2 regions of the Candidatus Thiodictyon syntrophicum genome follow, and region 2 is predicted to be linked to the other one. Evidence: predicted binding sites of a transcription regulator. Region 2 holds the regulator's gene; the other holds the start of a gene.
What was found. The regulator sigma-54, encoded in region 2, starts transcription at its own class of promoters, with help from an activator protein. The targets are predictions, from matches to a motif close to TGGCANGNTNCNTGCTT.
Positions count from the first base shown of each region.

Region 1: the regulator sigma-54 is predicted to act here: its motif matches at 3,973-3,989, upstream of THSYN_RS20305 (nitrogen fixation protein NifZ).

Region 1 is NZ_CP020370.1:4,811,646-4,819,096, reverse strand. It holds gene THSYN_RS20330 (M14 family metallopeptidase) at 1-1,029, opposite strand, end outside; gene murU (N-acetylmuramate alpha-1-phosphate uridylyltransferase MurU) at 1,066-1,752, opposite strand; gene THSYN_RS20320 (GTP 3',8-cyclase MoaA family protein) at 1,773-2,087, opposite strand; gene THSYN_RS20315 (hypothetical protein) at 2,180-2,761, shown strand; gene THSYN_RS20310 (EamA family transporter) at 2,924-3,364, opposite strand; gene THSYN_RS20305 (nitrogen fixation protein NifZ) at 3,503-3,778, opposite strand; gene THSYN_RS20300 (HesB/IscA family protein) at 4,006-4,329, shown strand; gene nifU (Fe-S cluster assembly protein NifU) at 4,581-5,456, shown strand; gene nifS (cysteine desulfurase NifS) at 5,778-6,989, shown strand; gene THSYN_RS20285 (hypothetical protein) at 7,431-7,451, shown strand, end outside.
Region 2 is NZ_CP020370.1:468,050-475,500, reverse strand. It holds gene lptC (LPS export ABC transporter periplasmic protein LptC) at 1-39, shown strand, start outside; gene lptA (lipopolysaccharide transport periplasmic protein LptA) at 36-665, shown strand; gene lptB (LPS export ABC transporter ATP-binding protein) at 662-1,387, shown strand; gene THSYN_RS02060 (RNA polymerase factor sigma-54) at 1,489-2,991, shown strand; gene hpf (ribosome hibernation-promoting factor, HPF/YfiA family) at 3,026-3,355, shown strand; gene THSYN_RS02050 (PTS sugar transporter subunit IIA) at 3,593-4,042, shown strand; gene THSYN_RS02045 (hypothetical protein) at 4,059-4,760, shown strand; gene THSYN_RS02040 (IS1 family transposase) at 4,735-5,745, opposite strand; partial or broken gene THSYN_RS02035 (HPr(Ser) kinase/phosphatase) at 5,843-6,259, shown strand; gene rapZ (RNase adapter RapZ) at 6,300-7,157, shown strand; gene THSYN_RS02025 (PTS sugar transporter subunit IIA) at 7,154-7,451, shown strand, end outside.

The DNA.
Region 1 (7,451 bases), 2.5 Mb from region 2:
CCCCGGGACCTGGTCGTTGTAACGCTCCAGCAGATAGCCCAGGCAGTCCTGGCGGATGATCGTGAGGTCGTGGGTGAGCATCGCGGGCATCACGGGGCGGCGCAGCCGGACTTCGCCGTCTTCGTGGTGAAAGTACCGGCTCGCGACATCCCGTCCGCCCTCGTCGAGCACCTGCAGGCCAACCCCGAGTGATGGGTCGCGCAGCCGCGCGAAGGCGGTCCCGCGCGGCAGTTCCCGGAAGTTGAAGCGCTCGAGGTCCGGATCGAGCACCAGGTCGGCCTCCGCCGGCGGGAAACCCAGGCTCAGGTCGGGCGGGACGAACATCCGGGCGACGGTATGGAAGAGGTCGATGTCCTGGGGCGCCACCGGATGGTCGGTAATCGCCGCCAGGTGCAGGGCGGCGTCCACTAAGGCCCGCGCGCGCGCCACCCCGGCCGCCTCGCCCACCTTGCCGCACTCCAGCGTCACCGTCGGGCACAGGTCCGCGAAGGCGAGCGACTGCACCCCGGTGGGGCCGGTGAAATAGACCACGGTGCGGGCGAACAGGGTCGCCAGTTGCAGGGACCGGCTGTCCAACCGATCGACACAGGCGTAGTGTGGATTAGCCCCGGTGTTGTTGTGCAGGTCGATGCCGGCGAAGACCCCGCGTTCGGTCATGCGCGCGAGCACCGTGGCCGCCAGTTGCGTCTCTGCGCACTGGGGCAGTTCGCCCCCGGGCCAGATCCGGTTGTAGTCCGGCTGCCCCGGCAGGTGGCGCAGGCCCTGGGCGGCCGCCGCCACGTTGCCGATGAAGAGGCTCAAGCTGCGCGGCAGTCGCGGCTCGCCGAAGCGCGCGATGCGCTCGGCGAGCAGCACGCGCACCGCGTCCCAGCCCACCGTCTCGTTGCCGTGCAGCAGCACCGAGACGAAGAGGGGCGGTTGCCGCCCCCCGGGCAGGTGGATCAGGGTCGGGCCGCCGAGTGCGCCGGCCAGGTCGCGGCTGTCGGTCGCAAGCAGGCCGGCGGGGAGTTGGTCGAGTTCCTGGAGCATGGTCGTCTCAAATACTAAAAGTAATGTAACGGGGGGTCAAGGGCAAGGCCCCAGCTGGCCGCCGGTAAGGCGTCGGTTCAATTCGTCGAGCCGCTGCGGGGTGCCGATGTCAAACCAGTCGCCCCGATAGAGGTGCCCGCCCGCCTGGCCCTGGTCCATGGCCCGGCGCAGCAGTGGGGCCAGGGGAAAGGCCCCGGGCGCGCAGCCCGTGAACAGTTCCGGGCGGTAGAGCCCGATGCCGCTGAAGGTGTAACGCGGCTCGCCGTCCCGGCGGACCCGGTCGCCGTCCAGGGCAAAGTCCCCCGCGGGGTGTTGGGGTGGATTCGCGACCAGCACCAGGTGGGCCAAGTCGCCCTCGGGCAGGTCCAGGTCCATGAAGGGGAAATCGGTCCAGATGTCGGCGTTGACGACCAAGAAGGGGCCGGGGCCGAGCAGCGGCAGGGCCTTGAAGATGCCGCCGCCGGTCTCCAGCGCCCGGCCCTCGCCTTCCGGGGAGTAATGCAAGGTCACGCCCCACTGGGCGCCGTCCCCCAGCGCGGCCTCGATCTGCTCGCCCAGGTGCGCGTGGTTGATCACGACCTCGCGCACCCCGGCCGCCGCCAGCCGCTCGATGTGGTACTGGATCAGCGGCTTGCCGCCGACCGGCAGCAGGGGCTTGGGCACTCGGTCGGTCAGGGGGCGCATGCGGTTGCCGCGTCCGGCGGCGAGGATCATGGCGCGCATCGGGGAGTCCGGGGCTGGGTTCACGAATGACGCAAGTGTACCGGGCTTTGCGGTCCCCGACGCGGCTGAAGCCGCTCCCACCGGGGCCCCGCCTGACCTGTGCGGCACCGCGCCGGTCCTGGCCCCCGGTTGCAGTCGGCGCAGAAGTCGTGGCTGTGGGGGGAGATTAAACCGATGCGGAACCGGCTCCCGGCCACGCGGAAATAGCGCGCCGGGCCGCCGGTGGTCTCGGTGGTGGGGATCAGCTCCCAGTGGGGTTGCAGGTCACGGCGGATGGCGTCGCTCGGGTAACAGACCGCGGCCCGGTCCTGGTCGCCCGGCTCCCCCAGCGGCATCTCCTGCGCCTTGACTTAGGCTCCGAAGGGGCGTGAGATACCAGCCCGGGGTAACCCCTGAGGTGATGCCCGGTTCGAGATGGAGTATTGGTTTGAAAAGTGCCCTATTCGTCGATTTCGACTGGAACGGCATGGGTAGTTTCCGCAGGTTCCTCGATTCGTTGAACATCGGACCGCTGAAGGTCGACTGGAACGGGTCGGGTGGCCGCATTTACGACCCGCGCCGACATGCGCTTGTCAGCGATCGAGACAATAAGGCAGGTGGCAATGGCACCTCGGTTTTCGACTGGGGCACGGATCGCGATCTTCTTCCGCTTGCTACCCAGATCCACGATGTCACCAGCGTGCCCCTGCTGAGTCCGGCCGATTACCGTGTGCTGTTCAAACTAATCGCATCCGACTTGGTTAAACACCCCTTTGATCTCAAGGGAACCGGCAAGCGGGTTCGCGACAATATTCGCGCACTCGGCCATTCCGTGAGTCGAGTGGAGGTCAACTGGGTACTGCGCGGACTGCTGTTGCGGGGACACGAATTCGGCACGGGTGAGGATGACGCACGGACGCTGAGTCGAAAGACGATCGACAACGTACAGGCGCTGTGCCTGCGTGAACAAATACTGATCGATCAGACGACCGAGGCCGCCATCAGGCGGTGGCTTGACTGTGGTTTGTAAGGCGGAGGCAAGCGATGAGGACGACACCGACGGACGCGGGACTGCTACTGGGGGCGCTGCTTCTGGGGCCGGGCGGTGCCGCGCAAGCGACGCTGGTCAATGTTTGCGTCTTTGCGTGAAACAATTACTTCTGCCAGGTTGAGCCGATCCGCGGCGCCCCGATCAGCCCCGATTCGCCAGAAAGACCACGACGACGCCGCCCATGATCAGGGCGCCGCCGACGAGGGTCAGGGTGTTGATCTGGTTCTGCCGAAAGAAGAGCCAGGCGAAGAGGGCGACGAAGATCGGGTAGGAGATCTCGATCAGCGAGGCCAGCGTGGCGTTCTTCTCGCCGATGGCCATGTAGATCAGCAGGGTGCCGGCGGCGGAACTGATCAGGGCGAGCGCGAACCAGGGCCAGTCCGACCCCAGTGCCCGCAGCTCGCCCGTCAGGTCGCCCAGTCTCCCGCCCGCCGCCAGCGCGAGTGCGCCCGCGATGGCCCCGAAGCAGGCGTAATAGAAGAAGAACGTGAGCGGCGCCATGCCATGCTCGATTACGCGCCCGCTTGAGGCGTAGCTCAAACCCCAGATGACGGACGCCGCTACTGCATACAGGATCCACATCGCTGGCCACCATTCGAGTCCAGGCTCGGAGTCTACGACGGCCGCACGCGCCGGACAAGGCGACCAGGGTTGCGGAAACCCGCGGCGGGCGGACGCCGTAGGGCGCTCCGCCATCGGTGCCTCAGGGTCGCGAGGAGATCAGGCCGCGGGCCGCTCGGTGCCGAGTTCCTCCGCCCAACACCCGGTCGGTGGTCCCAGCACCAGGTCGGGTCCCTCAAAGCGGACCAGATAAAGGGTGCGCTCCGGGTCCTCCTCCAGGTGCCCGATCTTGAGGATGACGCCGCGTGTCCCGGGGGCGGCGATCAGGGCGTCCGCCGCCAGGTCCGGGATGCCCCCGTCGTTGACGATGGCGGCGGCGGCATAGACCAGGTCGCCGGGGTTGAGTTGATCGAGGGTCGGTTGGTCGAGCGTCATGGGGGCTTGCTCCCTTTTTTGGCAGGCGCAGTGGTTGGCTGGGCGGGTCTGTCGGTAATCCGACCAAAATACTGCGCAGGGCTGTGGCAGAGCCGACAAGCCCGGCGGCAGTGGGTTATGAGATCTTCAACAACAATGACATACAGTCTCTTCACTGCATGGCATGGGGATTGCTTTTTTCCTCCTCAACAGCGAAGCAAGACTCAAGCCATTTGGAGCATCCGACCATGTTGACCCTGACCCCCAGCGCCCTGAAGGCCGTCAGCCGTTTCATCAAGGGGTCCGCTGACCCGGTCGCCGGGCTGCGCATCTCAGTCACCGGCGGCGGCTGTTCCGGCCTGCAATATGCTGTGGCCCTGGAGGGGGCGGCGCGCGCCGACGACGCGATCGTCGAGTGCGGGCCGGTGAAGGTCTTCGTCGACCCCGCCAGCGCGCCGATGCTGGACGGCGTCACCGTCGACTTCAGGGACAGCATGGAGGGTAACGGCTTCCGATTCGAGAATCCCAATGCCGCCCAAAGCTGCGGCTGCGGCAAGTCGTTCAGTGCTTGATCCTGAGAATCCACAGATGGACACAGATGGACACAGATTTCTTTCGGATTGTCATGCGCTTATCGTCATTGTCGCAAGCACCGGCAAGCTGAGTCCCTGGCCAAGCATAAGTCAATGAATTATCTGTGATAATCTGTGTTCATCTGTGGATAACTCCTCTTTCTGGGCTGCCGGAGCACCCCGCTACCTGAGGTCGCGCCGTTAAGTACCGCGAAGCGCAGATCATTACTTCATTTCCCCGGAGACACGCCATGTGGGATTACTCGGAAAAGGTCAAAGACCACTTTTTCAGCCCCCGTAACGCCGGTGCCCTGGCGGACGCTAACGCCGTGGGGGACGTGGGGTCCCTGTCCTGCGGGGACGCCTTGCGGCTCTCACTCAAGGTCGATCCCGAGACGCTGGTCATCAAAGACGCCGGCTTCCAGACCTTCGGCTGCGGCTCGGCGATTGCCTCGAGTTCCGCGCTGACCGAGATCGTCAAGGGGATGACCATTGATCAGGCGCTCAAGGTCAGCAACCAGGACATCGCGGACTATCTCGACGGCCTGCCCCCGGAGAAGATGCACTGCTCGGTGATGGGGCGCGAGGCGCTCCAGGCGGCGGTCGCCAACTTCCGCGGTGAGGTCTGGAAGGACGACCATGAGGAAGGCGCGCTGGTGTGCAAGTGTTTTGCGGTCGATGCGGTCCTGATCGAGGAGACCATCCGCGCCAATGGGCTCTCAAGCGTCGAGGAGGTCACGAACTACACCAAGGCCGGCGGCGGCTGTTCCGCCTGTCATGAGGGGGTGGAGGAGATCCTGACCCGGGTGCTCAAGGACCAGGGCCGCACCTTCGACCCCACCGGCGCCCCGCCGCCCGCGGCCAAGCGCCCCAAGCTCGGCACCCTGCAGCGCATCCGCCGCATCGAGAGCGCCATCGAGGCGATCCGTCCCAACCTCAAGCGCGACCGCGGCGACGTGGAGCTGGTAGAGATCGACGGCAAGAACATCTATGTGAACATGACCGGCGCCTGTGCCGGCTGCCAGATGGCCTCCACCACCATCGAGGGGATACAGCAGCGTATCGTCGAGGACCTGGGTGAATTCGTGCGCGTCCTGCCGGCGAGCGCGATGCGGGCGCGGGCCTAAGCGCGACTGTACCGTCACCAGGGCAAAGGGGCCGGGGGAGAAATACGAAACGAGTATTGTCCGCAAATGAACGCAAATGAACGCAAATGGGAGAATGGCTTGATGGCGGGGCCAGCGTCAGCCTGAAGGCGAGCGGCGCTCCTCGTTCCAGTCTATCATCGCCGGAGATCAAGCTTCTTATTTGCGTTCATTTGCGTTCATTTGCGGACGAATTCTTCTTCCTGGCTTGTCCAGCCCCGTAACTTTTATGGGCTTCCTCGCTTAACGCCCCCGGCGGTTCATTTTTCGATTTTCCTGCTCCATCTTTACCGAGGCACGCCCATGACCCAAGGCATCTATCTGGACAACAACGCCACCACCATGGTCTCGCCGGAGGTGGTGGACGCCATGCTGCCCTATTTCACCGAGCAATTCGGCAATCCGTCGTCGCTGCACCAGTTCGGCAATCGGGTCGGGCTGGCCATCAAGCAGGCCCGCCAACAGGTGCAGCAACTCCTGGGCGCCGAGCATGACTCCGAAATCGTCTTCACCTCCTGCGGTACCGAGTCCGACTCCACCGCCATCCTCTCGGCGCTCAAGGCCCAGCCGGACCGCAAAGAGATTATTACTACAGTGGTCGAACACCCGGCCATTCTGGCGCTCTGCGATCAACTGGAGAAGGAGGGCTACAAGGTCCACCGCCTCAAGGTGAACGGCAAGGGACGGCTCGACATCCGCGAATACATGGACCTGCTGTCCGAGCGGGTGGCCATCGTCTCCATCATGTGGGCCAACAATGAATCGGGCACCCTGTTCCCCGTGGAAGAGATGGCCGAACTGGCGCGCTCCGCCGGGGTCATGTTCCATACCGACGCGGTCCAGGCGGTCGGCAAGATCCCCATCGATCTGAAGGAGACCTGCATCGACATGCTGTCGCTCTCCGGCCACAAGCTCCACGCCCCCAAGGGGGTCGGGGTCCTCTATCTGCGCCGCAACACCCGCTTTCGCCCGCTGCTGCGCGGCGGACACCAGGAGCGCGGCCGGCGCGCCGGCACCGAGAACACCGCCTCCATCATCGCCCTGGGCAAGGCCTGTGACATGGCCCTGGCGCACATCGACGACGAGAAGACCTCGGTGCGCCGGATGCGCGACCGGCTGGAGCAAGGCATTCTGGCCGCCGTCCCCCATTGTTTCGTCACCGGTGATCCGACCAACCGCCTGCCCAATACCTGCAACATCGCCTTCGAGTACATCGAGGGCGAGGCGATCCTCCTGCTCCTGAACAAGCAGGGCATCGCCGCCTCCTCCGGCTCCGCCTGCACCTCCGGATCGCTTGAACCATCCCACGTCATGCGTGCCATGGGCATCCCCTTCACCGCCGCCCACGGCACCGTGCGCTTCTCCTTCTCCCGCTACAACACCATGGCGGAGGTCGACACGGTCATCCGCGCCGTCCCGCCCATCGTCGCCCAGTTACGCAAGCTCTCGCCCTACTGGGGCGTCGATGGCCCGGTCGCCGACCCAGAGAAGGCCTTCGCACCCGCTTACGCCTGAGGCCAGTCCCCTGGAGTCTCAGGCTTCAGCCTGACCGTGAAAGTCGCGCAGCGAAGCTGCGGGAGCGGCTTCAGCCGCGACGGGCCGCGCGGGGAGCGCGGCATCGGCGGTCGCCGCAGCGCGGCCGCAGTCCGCTCCCACACCGGACTTACATGTTTCGGGGTGACGGACGAGCCTTCATGACCGTTGGCCGGATGGACAACGGCTGTCCCCAGCCGAGGCCCGAACCGACCGTGACAGGAGCTTGCGGACCCTGGTAGCCTGGCATACCGCCAATCGACGAACGAACCGGGCCCCTGATGGACGCGGTATTGGACTTGCCTCGCTGGCTCGAACAGATTGCAACGGCGCACAGGGACCTCCCGGATCTCCTTATCGCGGTGGGAGCCGTCGTCGGCTTTCTGCTCCTGGCGCTGAAGTGTCTCAAGGGCAAGCTGCGCTGTGGAAGCCAGACTGCCCGAG
Region 2 (7,451 bases):
CCAACCGAGAAGGGGAATGCTGGTTCAGCCGCCCCATGAACGCCAGACCGATGATCGCCACCACCGCGCCCCGGGCCTTGCCCGTCCTGGCCGCCGCGCTCTTGACCCTGGGTCTGGGCCTGACGACCCGCAGCGCCGTCGCGCTGCAGAGCGACGCGGCGCAGCCCATGCTGATCGAGGCCGACCGCGTCGAGGTCGACGAGGGCAAGAGCACCAGCCTTTATCTGGGCCAGGTCCAGGTCGACCAGGGGACCATGCGCCTGCTGGCCGACCAGGTCACGGTCCACCACCGCAGCGACCGCCAGATCAAGTACATCATCGCCCGGGGCGAACCGGCCAGTTACAAACAGCAACTGGACGGCGAGCAGGGCGAGATGCAGGCCTTTGCCAAGCGCATGGACTACGACGCGGACCGCGACGAGCTGATCCTGACCGGCGAGGCGCTGGTGATCCAGGGCACGGACCGCATCGCCAGCGAGCGGATCGTCTATGATCGGGCCCATGCACGGGTGCAGGCGGGAGGCGACAGCCGGGTGAAGATCCAAATGACGCCGCAGGCCAAGAAGGACGGCAAGCCGCCGGCGCCCGGCACCGCCGCGGCACCCCCGGCGCCCCCGGTACCCACCCCCAAGGCACCCCCGCCCGGCAAGCAGGGCGGCGCGTGAGCACCCTCTGCGCCACCCACCTGAAGAAGCGCTACCGCAACCGCCAGGTCCTGCGGGACGTGAGTGTCGAGGTGAACGCGGGCGAGGTGGTCGGCCTGCTCGGCCCCAACGGTGCCGGCAAGACCACCTGTTTCTATCTGATCGTCGGGCTGATCCCGAGTGACCACGGACGCATCGAGTTGAACGGCCGCGACCTCACGCAACTGCCGATGCACGCCCGCGCCCGGGCGGGACTGAGCTACCTGGCGCAGGAGCCCTCGGTCTTCCGTAAACTCTGCGCACGCGACAACATCCTGGCGATCCTTCAGACCCGCCGCGACCTGAACCGCAACCAGCAGCGCGAGCGTTGCGAACAACTGCTCCAGGAACTGGGGATCAGCCATGTCGCCGCCTCACTCGCACTCAGCCTGTCCGGCGGCGAACGCCGCCGCCTGGAGATCGCCCGCGCACTCGCCGTGGACCCGGTGGTGATGCTCCTCGATGAACCCTTCGCCGGGGTCGACCCGATCGCGGTCGGCGACATCAAGGCCATCGTCGCGCACCTGCGCGAGCGCAACATCGGCGTCCTGATCACCGACCACAACGTCCGCGAGACCCTCGACATCTGCGATCGCGGCTACATCATCAGTGACGGCAGCATGATCGCCGCCGGCACTCCCACGCAACTGCTCGCCGACCAGCAGGTGCGCGAGGTCTACCTCGGCACCGATTTCTCCATGTGAGCGCCCCAGACCATTCCGCCATGGCGCCCGAATAGGCTAGAATCAAAACAGGCACTCAACTTGCTAGACTCGATCGGTCCACCCCACACGCAGCCCCCGCGATGAAGCAGTCCATCCAGCTTCGACTTGGTCAGCATCTGTCGATGACGCCCCAGTTGCAGCAGGCGATCAAGCTCCTTCAGCTATCCAACCTGGAGCTCCAACAGGAGATCCAAGAGGTCCTGGACAGCAATTTCATGCTCGAGGAGGGCGATGAGGCCGACCGCTTCCAGGCCGCCGACGCCGCCGACGCCCGCCTGGTTCAGGACGCCACGCCGGAGCCGACGGCCACCGTCCAGGAACAGACGATCGAACGCGAGGTTCAGGGCGAGTCCAGCGAGATGCCGGACGAGCTCCCGGTGGACACCCACTGGGACGATGTCTACGAAAACTATCTCCCGAGCGGCAGCCAGGGCAGCGACGACAACGACTTCGACCCCTTCTCCCAGCAGAGCCGCCCGGAGACCCTGCATGACCACCTGATCTGGCAGCTCAATCTGGCCCGGCTCAGTGCGCGCGACGAGGTGATCGCGCTCGCGGTGATCGACGCCATCGACGGCAACGGCTACCTGCGCACGGACTGCGAGGAACTGCTGAGCACCCTGGGCGACCCGACGATCGCCCCCGAGGAGGTCACCACCATCATCCACCGGGTCCAGTCATTCGACCCGGCGGGGGTCGGCGCCCGCGATCTGCGCGAGTGTCTGTTGCTGCAACTGCGCCAGTTACCCCAGGGCGCGCCGACGGCCCCCGGCCAGACCACGCCGCAGGCGCTGGCCATCGCGATCTGCGCGGACGGGTTCGACTTTCTGCCCCGCAACGACGTGGCGGCCCTGGCACGCCTGCTGGGCGCCCCGGAAGCGGCGATCCACGCCGCCCTGGAGGTGATCCGGCACCTGAATCCCCGCCCCGGCACCTTGATCGCGGAGACCGCGTCGGAGTACGTTGTACCCGACATCTTCGTGCGGCGTGTGGAAGGTGTGTGGCAGGTCGAGCTGAATCCGGAAACTACGCCTAAACTAAGAGTGAACGCCGACTATGCGCGGCTCATCCGGCGCAGCGACCAGAGTGCGGACAGCATTGCCTTGAAAAGTCACCTGCAAGAGGCCCGCTGGTTCATCAAGAGCCTGGTCAGCCGCAACGACACGGTCCTGCGCGTCGCCGCCAAGATCGTGGAATTGCAGCAGGAATTTCTCGAACGCGGTGAGGAGGCCATGAAGCCGCTGATCCTGCGCGACGTCTCCGAGGCGCTGGACCTGCACGAGTCCACCATCTCGCGGGTCACCACCCAGAAATACATGCACACCCCGCGCGGGACCTTCGAGTTCAAGTTTTTTTTCTCGTCCCACGTGAACACGGCGGCCGGGGGCGAGTGTTCATCCACGGCCATCCGCGCCCTGATCCGCAAGATGATCACCAATGAATCGGCCCGCAAGCCCTTGAGCGATAGTCGGATCGCCGACGAGTTGGCCGATCAGGGCATCAATGTTGCGCGACGCACCGTCGCGAAATACCGCGAGGCGATGGGCATCCCACCCTCGAACGAACGCAAACGCCTGGCTTGACAGGCGGTTTGAAACCAGAGGAGAAGACCAGACCATGCATATCAACCTGACGGGTCACCATATCGACGTGACCGAGGCCCTCAAGGGGTACGTCGATAACAAGTTCGAGCGCCTGGCTCGCCATTTCGACCACGTCATCAACGCCCACGTCATCCTGACGGTGGAGAAATTGGCCCAGCGCGCCGAGGCCACCCTGCATGTGAACGGCGGTAAGCTGTTCGCCGACTCGGTCCATGAGGACATGTATGCCGCCATCGACACCCTGATCGACAAGCTGGACCGCCAGATCCTGCGCCACAAGGAGAAGAAGGCCAGCCACCGCCCGGTGGCCGTCACCGGCACCAAGCCCGGCGAGACCGAGTAAGGGCGAACCCCGATAAACCACAGGGTCGCACCCGGGCCGGCACGCACGGACACCTCGGACACCCGTTCGAGGTGTCTTTCGTTGCGACCCGGGGCCATCCGAACCAGTGTGACGGGCGCGTGCGTCCCGCACGACCAAGAGGAGTCAGCCGACATGACCCGCACCCACTTGCGCGACCCGCGCCGCGGTACCTGCCGCGCCGTCCGGCATTGCGTCCGCGGCCAGGAGCGGTAGCCGATGTTACCGCCCGACTTCATCAACGAACACCGCATTGGCCGCGGTCTTGAGATCGCGAGCAAAAAGCGTCTGCTCGAGACCCTGGCCCGCCTCCTGGCCACGGACCATCCGCAGTTGAAACCGGACCTGATCTTCGAGCGTCTCCTGGAGCGCGAGCGGCTCGGCAGTACCGGGCTCGGGCACGGCATCGCCCTGCCCCACGCCCGCGTCAAGGAGGCCACCCAGTCCCTGGGCGCCTTCGTCTCCCTCGCCCGCGGGGTCGATTACGACGCGGCCGACGGGGAGCCTGTCGATCTGGCCTTTGCGCTGCTGGTGCCCGAGACCGCCACCGAGGAGCACCTGCAACTCCTGGCCGAGTTGGCCGGCCGCTTCAACGATCCCGCGGTGCGCCAGCAGTTGCGGCAGGCGGGGTCCGCCGCCGCCGTCCTGCGCGTCTTCGGCGTCGCCTAGCGCACGGCGCCCCATCATGGCCGACAGCCTCCAGTCACTCATCCGGCACACCGGGCCCCGCACCCGGCTGCGCTGGCTCACCCCTGAGCCCGGCACCCGCCGCCCGCTGCGCGGGGACGACCCGACCCTGTCCGGCCAGGCCCTGGTCGGGTCGCTCAACTGCATCCACCCGAACCGGCTGCAGGTTATCGGTCGCGCGGAACTCGTGTACCTGGCCGGTCTCGGCGCCACCGCCTTCGCCGAGACCATCGAAAAGCTCTTCACCGACCGGCCCACCGCGGTGATCTTCTGCGACGGGATCGAGCCCGAACCACTGTTCTGGGACTGGGCCGAACGCACCGGCACCCCCCTGATCGGGTCCCCCGTCTCGGACGAAGAGTTGATCAATCAACTGCGCTACTATCTGACCCACGCCTTGGCGGAACGCAAGACCATCCACGGCGTCTTCATTGAGGTCTTGGGGATGGGCGTGCTGCTGGCCGGGGACCCGGCGGTCGGCAAGAGCGAGTTGGCGCTCGATCTGATCAGCCGCGGACACCGCCTGATCGCCGACGACGCACCCCAGTTCGCCCGCGTCGCACCGGAGAAACTGGAAGGCACCTGCCCGGATGCCCTGCTCGATTTCCTGGAGGTCCGCGGCCTGGCACTGGTTCAGTTTGGTTCTTCCTTATCCTTATGTTTTTGTAGTATTTTTATAACCTGGGCTGTCGAACTCTAAGGACCTCATCCCACGAGAGTCCCTGCTGGAGAATCCCCAGAGCCACCGCAGGAACCTGTTTTGTCGTGAAGTGGCTGCGAATAAAGTTATGGACAATCCACAACATATCCAATGTTCTTTGCAAACCAGAAATGCTCTTCGCGTACGTATTCGTTCGGCGGCGATAAGCAGAATTCTTTCGCCGAAATGAAGCGTTCGATGCTTCCAAATGATTAGCATGAATATCGGCTGGCGTCACATCTTGATCGGTTTCTGGATGCTCCGGATGAGGGGTTTCGTATTTGGGACGCGAGTGCCCCGTTCTATCAGTTCCTTTCCCTTTATTCTTAAGGCGCACCTTCACACCGCGACGAAGCACTTTCGGTGGGCGGCCGCGTTTTCCGGTTCGCAATACTTCGTGGCAAATTTCAAACAGGAGATTGCCATACCGACGTTCCCCGTCGGTGACTAGAGTGACATCGCCAGTACGCAGGATGACATCTCTAAGTATTTGTATGGCATATGAAAATAGGCTGCGATCCTTTTTCCCGCACTGAAGCGCCCAGATAAATCGACTTGCCCTTTCCATCAGTACGATCGTCCAGCCTTCACAATCCTCCGGGGGGACATTCCTATTCACTTTCGTATAAAGCTCATCACCTTCGATCAGTTGCTCAATAAAGGTGTGCGTCAGGGCATATATGACCAGCACATCCTTGCAATCGGCCAGGCGACGCTCCCATAGGAGCAACGTATTCTTCGCAATCGCGAAGGCCCGGCAGGCGGCGTTCAAGCCGATCCCCTCAGTGCGCGTTTTGAGCACTTGAATGATGAAGCTGGTCGGTTTCCTGAGCCCCTCGATAAGGGTGGCTTTGGTCTCGGAAAAGAGCCTATTGCAACTTTGACATCGCCACAGCAAACGCGTACCGTTATGACCGGTTTGATACGTCTTGTGATGCCGACAATTCTGTGAATTGCAATGAGGGCATGTCCATTGTCCGTTCAAGAAGTTCTCACTTATTCAAAAAGTGACGGAAACCCGCGCCGAACTAGATATATTACATATATTTCAATGTCTTGTAAACAGGAATTAAACTGAACCAGTGCCCGGCCTTGGGATTCTCAATATCCGGGCCATGTTCGGCGAGGGGGCCGTGGTCCGACGCAAGACACTGAATTTGATCATCGACTTGAAACCGCTTGATCAGACTCAACTCGACCGCATCGACCGGCTTGCGGGGAGCCTGTCCGCCAGCACCATCCTGGGGGTGGCCGTGCCCCGGATCACCATGCCCGTGGCCCCGGGGCGCAACCTGTCCATCATTGTGGAGGCCGCGGTACGCCACCAGATCCTGCGCATTCGCGGCTATGATGCCGGGGTCGACTTCATCGACCGTCAGGCGCGCGCGCTGAGCAATGACCGCCCCGACCCACCCGAGGTGCGTTCGGGCGGCACACCGGTCGCCACCGCGCCGTCGCCCGGTGGGCCCCGCCCGGGGCCCACCGACGGCGGGGCCTGACCAGGCATCCCACCATACCCACCAACCCGTGGACCTCACCATGAGACTCGTCATCGTCAGCGGCCTCTCCGGCTCCGGCAAGAGTGTCGCCTTGCGCACCCTGGAGGACCTGGGGTTCTACAGCATCGACAACCTGCCGCTGTTCCTGCTCAAGGACCTGGCCCTGGGGCTCAAGGACGCCGTCGACGAGGTCTTCAGCAACACCGCCGTCGGCGTGGACGCGCGCAGCAACCCCGAGGAGCTGAAAAACCTGCCTGACCTGATCCTTGCCGCCCAGGCCCGCGGCGTCGAGTGCCAGGTGGTATTCCTTGATGCCCACACCGATACCCTGATTCGCCGCTTCAGCGAGACGCGCCGCCGCCACCCGCTGACACGCCAGGAGCGACCGCTCGCCGAGGCGATCAAACTGGAGCGGCAGTTGTTGGAGCCGATTCGCCAGGTCGCCGATATCCGCATCGATACCACCCTGACCAACGTCCATGAATTACGCGATCTGGTCCGGGTGCGCCTCGCCGGCGATGCCTCACCCAAGGCCTCGATTCTCCTGCAATCCTTCGGCTTCAAGCACGGTCTGCCCCAGGACACCGACTTCCTGTTCGACGTGCGCTGCCTGCCCAACCCCCATTGGCAATCGGAGCTCAAGCCCTTGACCGGGCTCGCGCGCCCGGTCGTGGAGTTCCTCGAGTCAAGCCCGGACGTGATCGCCATGCGCAACGACATCGCCGCCTATTTCGACCGCTGGATCCCGCTGTTCGAGACCGATGGCCGCTTTTACCTGACCATCGCCATCGGCTGCACCGGCGGCCAACACCGCTCCGTCTATCTGGTGGAGGCCCTGCGCGGGCACTTCGAGCGCAGCGGACACAAGGTCATGGTCCGGCACCGGGAACTGCCGTGAGCGTCGGACTGCTGCTGATCACCCACCACCCCCTGGGTGCCGACCTGTTACGGGTCGCCGCCGGGATCTTCGGCACCTGCCCGACGCGGGTGGAAGCCCTCGAGGTCGAGAACGACGCCCCCTGCGACCTGATGCTGGCGCAGGCCGAACAAATGGCCGGGCGGCTCGATGCCGGCGACGGGGTCCTGGTCCTCACCGATATCTACGGCGCCACCCCGGCGCGTGTCGCCGGCGCGCTGCTCGCGCGGCGGCGGCACCTGCGGGTGCTGGCCGGGGTCAATCTGCCCATGGTCG